One region of the Actinomadura sp. NEAU-AAG7 genome, then DNA from elsewhere that is predicted to be linked to it. Evidence: predicted binding sites of a transcription regulator. Region 1 holds the regulator's gene; each other region holds the start of a gene.
The links. The regulator LexA, encoded in region 1, represses DNA repair genes until DNA is damaged. The targets are predictions, from matches to a motif close to TCGAACANNTGTTCGA.
Positions count from the first base shown of each region.

Region 2: a site for LexA is predicted at 2,276-2,291, ahead of KLI87_RS16510 (SAV_6107 family HEPN domain-containing protein). Genes of this name have one in related genera too.
Region 3: a site for LexA is predicted at 1,889-1,904, ahead of uvrA (excinuclease ABC subunit UvrA). Genes of this name have one in related genera too.

Region 1 covers NZ_JAHFZY010000005.1:39,259-44,123, forward strand. Annotated here, with positions in the region: gene leuS (leucine--tRNA ligase) at 1-1,366, shown strand, start outside; gene lexA (transcriptional repressor LexA) at 1,514-2,212, opposite strand; gene KLI87_RS22905 (LysM domain-containing protein) at 2,389-2,718, shown strand; gene nrdR (transcriptional regulator NrdR) at 3,076-3,549, shown strand; gene KLI87_RS22915 (vitamin B12-dependent ribonucleotide reductase) at 3,673-4,865, shown strand, end outside.
Region 2 covers NZ_JAHFZY010000003.1:408,873-413,737, reverse strand. Annotated here, with positions in the region: gene pyrR (bifunctional pyr operon transcriptional regulator/uracil phosphoribosyltransferase PyrR) at 1-319, opposite strand, end outside; gene KLI87_RS16515 (transcriptional regulator) at 768-1,262, shown strand; gene KLI87_RS16510 (SAV_6107 family HEPN domain-containing protein) at 1,641-2,135, opposite strand; gene KLI87_RS16505 (L,D-transpeptidase family protein) at 2,392-3,237, opposite strand; gene KLI87_RS16500 (YbaK/EbsC family protein) at 3,283-3,747, shown strand; gene KLI87_RS16495 (ArsC/Spx/MgsR family protein) at 3,749-4,132, shown strand; gene KLI87_RS16490 (hypothetical protein) at 4,210-4,865, shown strand, end outside.
Region 3 covers NZ_JAHFZY010000006.1:33,392-38,256, reverse strand. Annotated here, with positions in the region: gene uvrA (excinuclease ABC subunit UvrA) at 1-1,733, opposite strand, end outside; gene KLI87_RS26500 (TetR/AcrR family transcriptional regulator) at 1,947-2,552, opposite strand; gene KLI87_RS26495 (nuclear transport factor 2 family protein) at 2,619-3,026, shown strand; gene KLI87_RS26490 (maleylpyruvate isomerase family mycothiol-dependent enzyme) at 3,099-3,848, shown strand; gene KLI87_RS26485 (Crp/Fnr family transcriptional regulator) at 3,886-4,590, opposite strand; gene KLI87_RS26480 (tetratricopeptide repeat protein) at 4,723-4,865, opposite strand, start outside.

The DNA.
Region 1 (4,865 bases):
CGGCCAGGCCGACCCCGCCGAGACCGGCGTCGCCACCCCCGGCGACGGCGCGATCATCAACTCCGGCCCGATCGACGGGCTGGACAAGGCCGAGGGCATCGCCAAGATCATCGAGATCCTGGACGAGCGCGGCACCGGGCGCGCCTCGGTGAACTTCCGGCTGCGCGACTGGCTGGTGTCGCGGCAGCGGTTCTGGGGCTGCCCGATCCCGATCGTCCACTGCGAGGCGTGCGGCGAGGTCCCCGTCCCGGACGACCAGCTGCCGGTGCGGCTGCCCGAGGGCCTGCGCGGCGCCGACCTGGCGCCCAAGGGCACCTCGCCGCTGGCCGCCGCGTCCGACTGGGTGAACGTCGAGTGCCCCAAGTGCGGCGGCGCCGCCCGGCGCGACACCGACACCATGGACACCTTCGTCGACTCGTCCTGGTACTACTTCCGCTACTGCTCGCCCGGCTACGAGGACGGCCCGTTCGACGTCGAGCGGGTCCGGCGGTGGATGCCGGTCGACCAGTACACCGGCGGCGTCGAGCACGCCATCCTGCACCTGCTGTACAGCCGGTTCTTCACCAAGGTCCTGTACGACATGGGCATGGTCGACTTCACCGAGCCGTTCCGGCGGCTGCTGAACCAGGGCCAGGTGATCCTGAACGGCAGCGGGATGTCGAAGTCCACCGGCAACCTGGTCGACCTGGGCGAGCAGATCGGCGAGTTCGGCGTGGACGTCGTCCGGCTGGCGATGCTGTTCTCCGGCCCGCCCGAGGACGACATCGACTGGGCCGACGTGTCCCCGCACGGCATGTCCAAGTTCCTGGCCCGCGTCCACCGGATCGCCACCGAGGTCTCCTCGGCGCCCGGCGCGGACGCCGCGTCGGGTGACATCGCCCTGCGCCGCGCCACCGCCCGCGCCGTGGACGAGGCCACCAAGCTGGTCGAGACGCAGCGCTTCAACGTCGCGATCGCGCGGATCATGGAGCTGGTCACCGCGACCCGCAAGGCCATCGACTCCGGCCCCGGCGCCGCCGACCCGGCCGTGCGGGAGGCCGCCGAGGCGATCGCCGTGGTGCTGTCGCTGTTCGCCCCCTACACCGCCGAGGAGGCGTGGGAGCTGCTGGGCGGCACCGCGCCCCTGATCCGCGCGGGCTGGCCGTCCGCCGACCCGGCGCTGCTGGTCGAGGAGTCGGTGACGTGCGTCGTCCAGGTCGCGGGCAAGGTCCGCGACCGCCTGGAGATCCCCCCGGCCATCGCCGACGAGGAGCTGGAGCGGCTGGCGCTGGCCTCCCCGAAGGTCCAGGAGGCCCTGGCCGGCGCCGACATCGCCAAGATCATCGTCCGCGCCCCCAAGATCGTCAACATCGTCCCCAAGCGCTGACCCCGCACGCTCCGGTACCCCGGCAGGCTCGTCCTGCCGGGGTCTTCGGCGTGTGCCGGCCACGCGTGCGCCGTGGAGCGCGGAACAGGCCGAAGGCGGTCACCCCGGTGGGGGAGACCGCCTTCGGTAGGCCCGTTCGGGGGCGCGTCACATCTTGCGCAGGACCGCCACGACCCGTCCGAGGACGGACGCCTCGTCGCCGGGGATCGGCTCGTAGGCGGAGTTCTGCGGCATCAGCCAGATGTGGCCGTCCTTGCGCTTGAACGTCTTCACCGTCGCCTCGCCGTCGATCATGGCGGCGACAACGTCGCCCTGCTCGGCGACCGGCTGCTGCCGGACGACGACCCAGTCACCGTCCGCGATCGCGGCCTCGATCATCGAGTCCCCGGTGACCTTCAGCAGGAAGTGCGTGCCCTCGCCCACGAGCTGCTTCGGCAGCGTGAACACGTCCTCGACGGCCTCTTCGGCCAGGATCGGCCCACCGGCGGCGATGCGGCCCACCAGCGGCACGTAGGCGGGCGCGGGCTGCGTCGAGGTCGGCTGGCCGCCCAGCCCCTCGTAGGTGTCGGGCTCGGTCCGCACCGGCGTCGTGCCCGGGACCCGCACCTCGACCGCACGCGGCCGGTTGGGGTCGCGCCGCAGGAAGCCCTTGCGCTGGAGCGCCCGGAGCTGGTGCGACACGCTGGAGGTGCTGGTCAGGCCCACCGCCTCGCCGATCTCGCGCATCGAGGGCGGGTAGCCCCGGCGCTGGACCGAGTCGCGGATCACCTCCAGCACCATGCGCTGCCGCTGGGTCAGGCCCGTCTCGTCCATGGGCCCGTCGGGCAGCTCCCGGACCTTGCTCATCGCTCGTCGCCTCCCGGGCGCCTCGATCCGTCACTCCTTGTCATGGAACGCTATCGCGTCCAGCGCCGATGATCAAACAATTGTTCGAAGATGAGGGTCGCGTTTTCCCGGTGTCCTGCGGTAGAACATCGTACAGGCGTTCGATCGAAAATGCATTCGACGCTGGGAGGGGAGAGATGTCCGGTTCACCCCATGAACATGTCCCGATCCGCCTGACGCGCCGGGGCCGCGTGGTCGTGGTGACCGGCGCCGCCCTCCTCACCCTGCCCGCGCTCTGGCTCGCCCGGGGCCCCGGGGCCCTGGCGGGCGGGCATGAGGGCGGCGGGCCCTCCGGTCCGGGCGAGACGGTCGTCGTGGAGCCCGGAGAGACCCTCTGGGAGATCGCCACGGCCGCCGAGCCCCGCTCCGACCCGCGCATCGTCGTCCAGCGCATCATCGACCTCAACGGCCTCGGTGGCGACCCCACCGTCCAGCCGGGGCAGCGCATACGCCTCCCCGCGCGCTGACGCGCCCGCGGGGGAGGTGTACGCGCCGTCTCCCGGGGGCTCCTTCCGCCGCCCGGTACGTCCCTGGCGGTCATCCACGGGCCGGATGTGGCGTTCAGCCGTGATCGTCCTGGTCAGGGGCGCGATGCGGGCCCGCCGCGCGACACGCCCGGACCAAGATCCATCTGCTTCGCCGTGACCTGGGCGGACGTGGCGGATGTGACACGGGTCAACGTCCGGGACGCCCGACCGAGGTTGCGTACGCCTGCGCGTCCCCGTACGGTTGACCACAACATCTAGTAGTCACACCGATGTACTTCACCTATATATGGCATCGTTCAGAGGTGTGACGCGTTTTCGTCAGGGGAGGAACCAGACGTGCATTGCCCGTTCTGCCGCAACCCTGACACCAAAGTGATCGACAGCCGGTCCACCGATGACGGGGGCGCCATTCGGCGCCGCCGGGCGTGCTCGGAATGCGGCAAGCGATTCACGACGCAGGAGAATGTGCTCGTCATGGTGGCCAAGCGCAGCGGGGTCACCGAGCCGTTCTCCCGGGAAAAGATCATCGCCGGGGTGCGCAGGGCCTGCCAGGGCCGCCCGGTCGACGAGGATGCGCTCGCGAAGCTGGGGCAGCGGGTCGAAGAGGCGATCAGATCGTCGGGATCCGCGGAAATCCCCTCGCACGAGGTCGGTCTCGCGATCCTGGGGCCGCTCAGCGAACTCGACGAGGTCGCCTATCTGCGATTCGCCTCGGTCTACCGGAGCTTCGAGTCGCTGGACGACTTCGCGAAAGAGATCGAATCACTGCGCAGGTCAGGCTCCTCGGGGGAGTCCGGTCCGCCCCGATAGGGGCGGGCCCGGCAGTACACAGCAGCACACACGTGAAAGCGCCACCGCGCCGGGCATGCCCCGCGCGGCGGCGGAGTTGTTCCTGAACAGGGCCCCGGCGGGTGGCCCGAGAGGGGGAAGGTCATGACGGAGACGGTGAGCGGCTCGGCGGCACGGCGCGGCAAGGGGGGCCGCAAAGGGCTGAAGGTCGAGCGCATTTTCACCACGCCCGGCGTGCATCCGTACGACGAGATGCGCTGGGAGCGTCGTGACGTCGTCATGACCAACTGGCGTGACGGCTCGGTGAACTTCGAGCAGCGCGGGGTGGAGTTCCCCGACTTCTGGTCCCTGAACGCCGTCAACATCGTCACGTCCAAGTACTTCCGCGGCGCGGTCGGGACGCCGCAACGCGAGTGGAGCCTCAAGCAGCTCGTCGACCGGGTCGTCCGGATGTACACCGAGACGGGACTGCGAGAGGGCTATTTCGCCTCCGAAGAGGACGCGGAGATCTTCGACCATGAACTGAAGTACGCGCTGGTCCACCAGCTGTTCAGCTTCAACTCCCCGGTCTGGTTCAACGTCGGCACCAAGTCCCCGCAGCAGGTCTCGGCGTGTTTCATCCTCTCGGTGGACGACACGATGGAGTCGATCCTCGACTGGTACAAGGAAGAGGGCGTCATCTTCAAGGGCGGCTCCGGCGCCGGCCTGAACCTCTCGCGCATCCGCTCCAGCAAGGAACTGCTGTCCTCGGGCGGCACCGCGAGCGGACCGGTGTCGTTCATGCGCGGCGCCGACGCGTCCGCCGGGACGATCAAGTCGGGCGGCGCCACCCGCCGGGCCGCGAAGATGGTCGTCCTGGACGTGGACCACCCCGACGTCGCCGAGTTCATCGAGACCAAGGCGCGCGAGGAGGACAAGATCCGCGCGCTGCGGGACGCCGGGTTCGACATGGACCTCGGCGGCAAGGACATCGGCAGCGTCCAGTACCAGAACGCCAACAACTCCGTCCGCGTCTCCGACGAGTTCATGCACGCCGTCGAGGCCGACGGCGACTTCGGGCTGCGCGCCCGGATGACCGGCGAGGTCGTCGAGACCGTCAAGGCCAAGGAGCTGTTCCGGCTCATGGCCAAGGCCGCGTGGGAGTGCGCCGACCCCGGCATCCAGTACGACGACACGATCAACGCCTGGCACACCAACCCCGAGACCGGCCGGATCACCGCGTCCAACCCGTGCTCGGAGTACATGAGCCTGGACAACTCCTCCTGCAACCTCGCCAGCATCAACCTGCTGAAGTTCCTCACCGACTCCGGGACGTTCGACGTCGCGCGGTTCGTCAA
Region 2 (4,865 bases), on a different contig from region 1:
CGACGAGGACGACCACGCGGTCGTCGACGCCGTCCTGGGGGACCTCCGTGCGGCCCAGAGCGCGCGCGGGACGCATCCGGAGATCGTCCCGGTACATCGTCACGTCCAGGGACCCCCAGGGCACCGGGCGGCCCTCCACGTCCCCGAGGAGGCCCGCCAGCCGCTCGGCCAGCGTCACCCCGCGGGTCTGGATGCCGAGGAGCAGGACGTCGTGCCCGCCCTTGGTGCGTTCGAGGATCTCGTGCGCGATGCGGGTCAGCGCGCGCCGGATGTCCGGTCCCTCCAGAACGGCCTTGGGCCGGGGGTCACCGTCCGCCACGCGCGCCGCCGCCGGCTCGTCCGGCCGGGAGGCAGCATTCACCACCGAAACCTCCTTTCCCGCCTCACAGGACGGGGCTTAAAGGACGCCTTGTCCCCCACACCGTAGCAGCCGGTACCCACGGGTCCGCATCGGACCGGTCCACGTCTTGCCTGGTGAGAGGGGTCACACTCGAACGCGCGCGGAGCGGCCCGCGGCCCCGGCGCGGCGCCCGCGGGGCCGGGCCCGCCGGGCTTCCGGCCGATCCGGACGACCCCCAGCGAGACCTACTGATTCGACCGCTTTTTTCCAATCAGCTTGACCTGAGGCCGTCCCCGTTTTACCGTCACTGTCCGTAACCATCCCCGGAGGTGGATTCCCGGAGCGATCAGCGCGCCGGGTTCCCCGCCTCCGCCCCGGCGTCCCGCCGGGGGCAAACGACGACGAAAGTGAGCCTGGGGGGCCGACAATGCCGTCTGAATACGCTAAGGCTCTCGGCGCGCGCCTGCGCGCCATCCGCACACAGCAGGGCCTGTCCCTGCACGGTGTGGAGGAGAAGTCCCGCGGCCGCTGGAAGGCCGTCGTCGTGGGTTCGTACGAGCGGGGCGACCGCGCCGTCACCGTTCAGAAGCTGGCCGAGCTCGCCGATTTCTACGGCGTGCCGGTTTCCGAGTTGCTGCCCGGCGGAGCCGCGCCGAGCCCGCTCGGGCCTACACCCAAGCTCGTGATCGACCTCGAGCGGTTGCAGCAGCTTCCGAAAGACAAGGCCGGTCCTCTCGCCCGCTACGCCGCGACGATCCAGAGCCAGCGGGGCGACTACAACGGAAAGGTTTTGTCCATCCGCCAGGAAGACCTGCGTTCACTCGCGGTCATCTACGACAAGTCCCCGAACGAGCTCACGGAAGAGCTCATCACGTGGGGCGTCCTCGACCCGGAGGCGCGGCGCGCCGTCGAGTCGTTCTAACCCCTAGCACCACCTAATTCTGGCACCACCGAAACGGGGGCCCGGCCGACGCCGGGCCCCCGTTCCGCGTCCCGGCCCGAATTCCGTTGCGGCGGGCGCCGGCGCCCGCCCGCATGCGGGCCGACGCCGGCCGGACGCGGCGCAGGGCGCGAAACGGGTGCCCGCCGCGGGAGGCGTCCCGGCTCTGAGGGGGCGCGTCGAAGCTCTGAGGGGGCGCGTCGAAGACCGGGGCCGTGCTCCAGCGGCGGCCCCGGTCTTCGGGCGCGGCCGTCCCCTGGGGAGGTCTACGGGACGGCCCGGGAGTGGTCCAGGGGGTCGGCGGGGTCGGTCGGCGGGCCCGTCAGCGAGGTCGGCTCGCCTCGGAGCCCGTCGGCGGGGTCAGCTCGCCTCGGGGATCGGCAAGGTGGGCTGGCTGGTCACGCCGAGGGTGTCCTCGACGAGGGTGACGAAGACCTCGGCGTCGTGCAGCAGCTCCTCGGCCTCGCGCGGCGTCACCGCGCGCGGCAGGCCCGCCTCGGCGGCGGCGCGCTTGTCGGCGCCGGCGGCGAAGAACGCGGCCCACTCGCGCAGCGCGGGCTCGGCCTCGGGCAGCAGCACCCAGACGCTGCGGGGGCGCCCCCGCCGGTGGGTCTCCAGCGGTTCCTTGGACGCCAGCACCGCGGCGGCGGCGCGCAGCGCGGCCAGGTGGGCGCAGACGTAGCGGACGGCGGGCGAGGTGGCCTCGGCCGCCTCGGCGAGGCCCATGCGGGCGGCGTGGAGCTGGCCGACCGCCGTGTGCGCCGGACGCGGCGCGGGCTTCGGCCGCGAGCGCGGGCCCGGCGGGCCGAACTGCGCGGCGGAATGAACTCCGCGGGCGGTCGTCGTTTCGGACATGACTGCCTCCTTCCGGGGCTCGGGCCGGCCGGGCGGAGAGCTTCCCCTCACTCCGCCCGGCCGTCCGTCCCGCCCGGGGGCATCGCGCTGCCGCCGGGCGGGGACGTCGCCCTGGCGCGGGCCGCGAGTCCCGCGCCACGTCGAACATAAGTTCGACGCACTCACAGTAAAGCGTTCCCGGGGCGATTCGTCAACGTGTTCGAACGGGTGGCGCTTCCCACAGGTCAGCGGGTTACACGAACCACCTGACCACCCGTCATCCCAGGCGTCGGACGTGCACGGCCACACCCGTCCCGACCAGGCTCGGGAAGTACTCCGCGATGTGCATGGGCAGCCGGACGCAGCCGTGCGAGGCCGGGTACCGGGGCACGTCGAGGGCCCCGTGGAAGGCGATGCCGCCGTTGAAGTAGACGGGGTTGTAGAGCCGTCCGAGGGGCGAGACCTCCCAGCCCTTGGCGCGGCGGCCCGTCCGGAAGTCGCCGGTGCCCGTCGTGGCGTAGCGGCAGCGGGCGACGGTGGCGCCCCGGTCCTTGGCGCAGTAGTACTCCCCCGAGCCGGACGACACGTGCGTGATGAGCCGGGGCCTGCCGTCCCTGTAGAGGACGAGGTACTGGCGGCGCAGGTCCACGTCGACCCGGTCGGCCTCGTGGCGCCTGGCCATCGGGCGGGGCTCACGGGGGCGGTCCAGCGCCTTCCAGAAGGGCGCGCCCAGCGTCCCGGACTGCTTGAGCCGGTTGACGGCCTGGAACGCCCACACGGCGAGCTGGGTGGACGTCCCGTACTCCCCGTCCACCACGCCCGGGTCGTAGTGCAGGCCCTTCAGGCGGCGCTGGAGCTCCCGGACGTCGGCCCCCTCCGCTCCGGGCCTGAGTTTGCGGTCCCCGGCCCGGAGCGGGGGCGCTGGCCTGGACGGCGACGGCTTGGGCGTGGCCCTGGCCCTCGGCTTGCGGACGGGCTCCCGCTTGGGCTTGTGCTTGGGCCGGTCAGCCGACGGCTTGTGGGGCTGCGAGGAGCGCCCCGCGTCGGCGGGGGCCGCCTCGCCCGCCGTCTTGCACCCCGCCAGCAGGACGATCGGGATCAGCAACGCCGCGCTTTTCCGCATGCCCATGGTCTCCTCCGCCTCACCGCTGACCTTAAAGTGCTTCCCATGCACGCAAATGCCGAACGTGTCGCACGGGCCCTGGAGGCGCAAGGGGCGACGGGGAAGATCGTGGAGCTGCCCGACTCGGCCCGGACGGCGCAGGCCGCCGCCGACCAGCTCGGATGCGAGGTCGGCGCGATCGCCAACAGCCTGGTGTTCGACGCCGACGGGGCGCCGCTGCTGGTGCTGACCAGCGGCGCGCACCGGGTCGACACGGCGCGGGTCGCGGCGCTGGTGGGCGCGGAGGCGGTGCGCCGGGCGACGCCGGAGTTCGTCCGGGACGCGACGGGCCAGCCCATCGGGGGTGTCGCCCCGCTGGGCCACCCCGCGCCGATCCGCACGCTCGTGGACGTCTGGCTGGACAAGTACGACGAGGTCTGGGCGGCCGGCGGGCACCCGCACACCGTGTTCCCCACCTCGTACGAGGAACTGCTGAAAATCACCGGGGGCACCCCGGCGGAGGTGGGCTGAGATGGGCGACGACGCGCAGGGTGACGCGCGGGGTACGGAACTGTGGCACAACCCGCGCTGCTCCAAGAGCCGCGCCGCGAAGGCCGCGCTGGACGAGGCGGGCGTCCCCTACACCGAGCGCCGCTACCTCGACGAGCCGCCCACGGCGGCGGAGCTGGACGCGGCGCTGACCAGGATCGGCGCCGAGCCCTGGGACGTCGCGCGGCTCAACGAGCCCGTCGCCAAGGAGCTCGGCCTGCGGTCCCTGGAGCACGACCGGGCGCGCTGGATCGAGATCATGGTGGCGAACCCGGTGCTGATCCAGCGGCCGATCGTCCTGACCCGGGCGGTGGCGGTGGTGGCGCGCGACGGGGAATCGCTGCGCCGGGCCCTCGACAGCCGGTGACCCTGATGTGATTCTGGTGGCCAGGATGTGATCCTGGGGGACCGAGCAACGACGATCGGTGACCAACCGGAGGGGCGATGACCGCGCAGATGCGCTCCGGCCCGGCGGCGCGCGACCCGGAGTTCCGGGGGATCGACCCGCCCGCGCTCGACCGGGTGATCCGCCAGCTCCAGGACGCGCAGAACGCGATCCAGGGCTGGCTGAACGGGCACCGCCCCCCGCCGGGGGTGCCCGCGACCGGGTACCGGCAGGCCGACCAGGTCGCGCTGTGGGCCGCCGACCAGCTCGGCATGCTGACCCGCCGCTACAACTACGCGATCACGCACCCGGACGGCGGCGGCGTCGACGTCCCGCCCGTCCGCGCGCCGAGCCCGAAGCCGAGCCCCGGCGGGAACCCGGGCGCGGGCGGCGGCGTGCAGCCCGGCAGGCCGGGCGCGACCGCGCCGCGCACGCCCTCGCCCGGCACGCCGGGTACGCCGGGGCGGCGCCATCCGGTGCGCCCGCCGAGGCACACCGCGCCGCCGACCTCGCGGGGCGCGGGCGACCTCGGCAACTTCCCGACCCGGCAGGCGGCGGCGCGGGCCGCGCGGGCCGACGCGCTGGCCGTGGCCGCCGCCGTCCGCGACGGCGACCCCGTGCCGGACGGCGTGTGGAAGCACCTGCGGGCCAACGCCGACGACCCCGACTACACCGAGGCGCTGTACGAGCGGCTCGGCCCCGCCTCCGCGGCGGC
Region 3 (4,865 bases), on a different contig from region 1:
ACCACGATCTCGCCGCCGTGCTCGCCCGCGCGCGGGCCGATGTCGACGACCCAGTCGGCGGCGGCGATGGTGTCCTCGTCGTGCTCGACGACGATCAGGGTGTTGCCCATGTCGCGCAGCCGGATCAGGGTCTCCAGCAGCCGGTGGTTGTCGCGCTGGTGCAGGCCGATGGACGGCTCGTCCAGCACGTACAGGACGCCGACGAGCCCGGACCCGATCTGGGTGGCCAGCCGGATCCGCTGCGCCTCGCCGCCCGCGAGCGTCGCCGAGGCGCGGTCGAGCGTGAGGTAGTCGAGACCGACGTCCAGCAGGAACCCGAGCCGGGCGTTGATCTCCTTCAGCACCCGCTCGGCGATGTGGGTCTCGCGCTCGTTCAGCTCCATCGCGAGCAGGAACTTGGCGGCCTCGCCGATCGGCATCGAGGCGACCTCGGCGATCGACATCCCGCCCATGGTGACCGCGAGGACGACCGGCTTCAGCCGGGCCCCCTGGCAGGTCGGGCAGGGGATCTCCCGCATGTAGCCCTCGAACTTCTCCCGGCTGGAGTCGCTCTCGGACTCGGCGTGCCGCCGCTGGATGTAGGGGATCACGCCCTCGTAGGCGGTGTAGTAGGAGCGGGTGCGCCCGTACCGGTTCTTGTAGCTGACGTGGACCTGGGTCTCGTGCCCGTTCAGGATCGCCTTGCGCGCCTTGGCCGGGAGGCGGTCCCACGGGGTGTTGAGGTCGAAGCCCATCGCGTCGCCGAGGGCGGACAGCAGCCGCAGGAAGTAGTCGCTCACGTGCCCGCCGGACCACGGCTGGATGGCGCCCTCGCCGAGCGTCTGCTCCCCGTCGGGGACGACGAGCTCGGGGTCGACCTCCATGCGCGTGCCGAGGCCGGTGCAGTCGGGGCAGGCGCCGTAGGGCGAGTTGAACGAGAACGACCGGGGTTCCATCTCCTCGAACGACAGGTCGTCGTAGGGGCAGTAGAGGTGCTCGGAGAACATCCGGGTGCGGTCCTCGTCGCCCTCGTCGAGGTCGACGAAGTCCAGCACGATGGTGCCGCCCGCGAGGCCGAGCGCGGTCTCGACGGAGTCGGCGAGCCGCTGGCGCGCGGAGTCCTTCACCGCGAGGCGGTCGACGACCACGGAGATGTCGTGCTTCTCCTGCTTCTTCAGCTTCGGCGGCTCGTCCAGCCGGATCATGGCGCCGTCGACGAGCGCGCGCGAGTAGCCCTTGGACTGGAGTTCGCGGAACAGCTCCAGGTACTCGCCCTTGCGCCCGCGGATCACCGGCGCGAGCACCTGGAAGCGGGTGCCCTCCTCCAGCTCCAGCACGCGGTCGACGATCTGCTGCGGCGCCTGGCGGCTGATCGGCCGGCCGCACTCGGGGCAGTGCGGGTGCCCGATGCGCGCGTACAGCAGCCGCAGGTAGTCGTAGACCTCGGTGATCGTGCCGACCGTGGACCGGGGGTTCTTGCTGGTCGACTTCTGGTCGATGGAGACCGCGGGCGACAGGCCCTCGATGAAGTCGACGTCGGGCTTGTCCATCTGGCCGAGGAACTGCCGGGCGTAGGCCGACAGCGACTCCACGTACCGGCGCTGGCCCTCGGCGAAGATCGTGTCGAACGCCAGGCTGGACTTCCCCGACCCCGACAGACCGGTGAACACGATCATGGAGTCCCGCGGCAGGTCGAGCGAGACGTCCTTCAGGTTGTGCTCGCGTGCTCCACGCACGATGAGTCGGTCATGCACGGCGTACTTCCGGTTCCTCTTCTGGGCACGGGTGATGGGTTCTGGGGAGCGGTGACGGGGGCCTCAAGGCTAGCCAAGGGGTCCGACAGAATCCCCCGAGTCGTTAACAGCGATGCACGCCGCCGCATTTCGCGGGACCGGACGGCACCCTCGCACCGTACACGTGTTCGAACACCGCCCGCCACACGACTCACCCACCGGGTAACCCCGGCGTCACCTTCCGGCGGGCCGGAGGGCGTCCAGGATCCGGGCCAGGGTGCGGCGGCGCAGGTCATCGGACCATCCGCCCGCCAGGGCGCCGTGCGTGGTCGCGGTGACCAGGGCCATGACCTCGTCCAGCCGGACGTCGCCGCGGACCGCCCCGGCGCGGCGCGCCGCGTCCAGCAGCGAGCCGAACGCCCCGGTCAGCGCGGTGATCTGCGCGCCGGGCTCGATGGCCGTGCCCTCCTCGGCGAGCAGGCCGACGACGGTGCCGATCCGCGCGGAGCTCTCGACGAGGTAGCCGAAGTAGTCGAAGAACGCGGTGGCCGGGTCGCCCTCGGCCGCCAGGGCGTCCGCCTTCCCGACCAGCCGCCCGCGCAGCTCCTTCATGATCGCCGCGAGCAGGTCCCGCTTGGTCGGGAAGTGGCGGAAGACGGTGCCGATCGCCACGCCCGCGCGGGCGGCGACCTCCTCGGTGGACGCGGAGGCGCCGCGCTCGGCGAAGACCTCCTCGGCGGCGGCCAGGATGCGCGCGCGGTTGCGCCGGGCGTCGGCGCGCAGGGGCCTTTCGGGCGTCACCGTGCCGCCCGTCGACGCCCGGCCCGCCGTTGACAACATGAGTCTCGACTCATTATTTTCCTATCATGAGTTTCCACTCATCTTAGTGGCGGCGGAGGAGAGGCCATGTCCCAGCAGGGTCCGCGTGAGCTGTTCGACCGGTTCCGGCGCAACGCCCTCGCCGGCGAGCCCGCCCTGGACGAGGCGATGTGCGCCGAGGACATCGTGGTCGAGAGCCCGTTCGCGCCGTCCGGGCGGCGGCGGGTCGAGGGGCGCGCCGGCGTCCTGGCGATGGCGCGGGAGGGGCGCGCGGCGCTGCCCGTCGCGTTCGAGGAGTTCCGGAACGTCGTGGTGCACGAGACCGCCGATCCCGAGGTGATCGTCGCCGAGTACGAGATGGTCGCCTCGGTGCCCGGGACGGGGCGGCGCGCGGCCGCCTCGTTCGTCGTGGTGCTGCGGGCCAGGGACGGGCGGGTCGTCCACTGGCGCGAGTACCAGGACCGCGCGGCGATCATGGAGGCGCAGGCGTCCTGAAGCACCCCCCGCGCCCTGGCACCGCATAGGCGGGTGCGAAAGGATGGGGGCTCTTGCGGACGAGGGGGCCCTATGGAGTGGCGGAGCGTCATCGGCGAGCTGGACCTGGGCACGGAGCGCGTCATCGCGTCGCTGACCGCGCTGAGCGAGGAGGACGTGCGCGCGCCTTCCGCGCTGCCGGGATGGAGCCGCGCCCATGTCGCGACGCACATCGCCCGCAACGCCGACTCCCTGTGGAACCTGCTCGAGTGGGCGCGGACGGGCGTGGAGATCCCGCAGTACGCGAGCCTGGAGGCGCGCAACGCGGCGCTGGCCGAGGGCGCCGGGCGCAAGCGGGACGAGCTGGTCGATGACGTGCGGGCCTCGGCGGAGCGTTTCGCCGAGCAGGCGCGGACGTTGCCGGAGGAGGTGTGGAACGCTCCTGTCCGGGCGCTGCAAGGCTGGTACCACCCCGCCTGGTACGGCGTCATGCGCCGCTGGCACGAGGTGGAGGCCCACCACGTGGACCTCGCCGCCGGCTACGGCCCCGCCGACTGGCCCGAGCCCTACGTCCGGTGGGCGCTGACCAGCACGCTCACCGACATGGCGGCGCTGCCGGAGACGCAGCGCGCGGGCCTGGCGGGGTACCGGATCACCGCGACCGACTCCGGGGAGAGCGCCGATCTCGGCTGGGCGCCCGGCGGGCCCGAGGCGTCCGGGTCGGGCCGGGCACTGCTGGGCTGGCTGAGCGGACGCTCCGACGGCGTGGGCGTCGCGCTGCGCCCCGACGGCCCGCTGCCCGAGCCGCCGCCCTGGCCGCACGCCCCCGCCGACTCGTTCTGACCGCTCCGACTCGTCCTGACCGCTCCGCGCGGCCGTGTCAGTCGTCCTCGCGGGCGAGGGTGTGCAGGGCGTCCAGCGAGTGGACGACGATCATGTTGCGGGCGACGGTGAGGCGGCCCCGGACGGGGGCGGCGGAGAGGATCTGCGCGACCTTGCGCCGGCCCATCCCCGACCAGCGGCCGAGGTCCTGCTGGGTGACGGGGACCTGCACCTGGTAGGCGTCCTCGGGCGCGCGGGCGGCGCCGTTGGGCCGCTCCTCCTTGAGCGGGGTGCCGAAGCGGCCGACGAGGCGGAGCAGGCGGCTCGCCAGCCGCCGCTCGGGGTCGTCGGGGAAGTGGGCGGTGCGCAGGTCGTTGGCGTCGCGGAGCCGCTCGGCCAGGACGGCGGCGACCGCCCACACCGCGCCGGGGTGGGCGTCCAGGACGGCGCGGAACCGGGCGGCGGGCAGCACGATCGCCTCGACGGGCGTGAGGGCCTCGACGTTGGCGTGCCGGGTCCCGCCGTCCACGGCCTCCAGCTCGCCGACCACGTCACCGGCGCCGAGGACGTCCAGGATCACGATCTCGCCGTCCCGCGACACCCACACCTTCACCGCCCCCGAGCGCAGCACGAAGACCTGGGAGGAGCGGGTGTGCTCGCGGGTGAGGAACGCGCCGGGTCTGATCATCGCCGTGACGCCCGCCTGCCGCAGCGCCTCCCGCGCGCGCACGGGCAGCGCGTCCCAGAACCGGGTGGTCTCCATCTCGCCTCCTCGCCGGATCGGGCCGGGCCGGATCCGGGCGGGAACAGGGTGCCCCGACTCCAGTGAACGCGCGGGCACGCGGCCGGACTGCGTCTTTCGTCACAATCTCGCCTCGCAGTCGGCTCGGTCCCCTCACACGTCCAGGGGCGTGTCCTCCAGCCACTTGTCGAGGGCGCGGGCGCGGCGGGCGCAGTCGGCGGCGGCGGGCTGGTCGCCGAGGGCGAGGTGGGAGGCGCGCAGCAGGTCCAGCGCGTGGCGTTGGCCGCGGTGGTCGT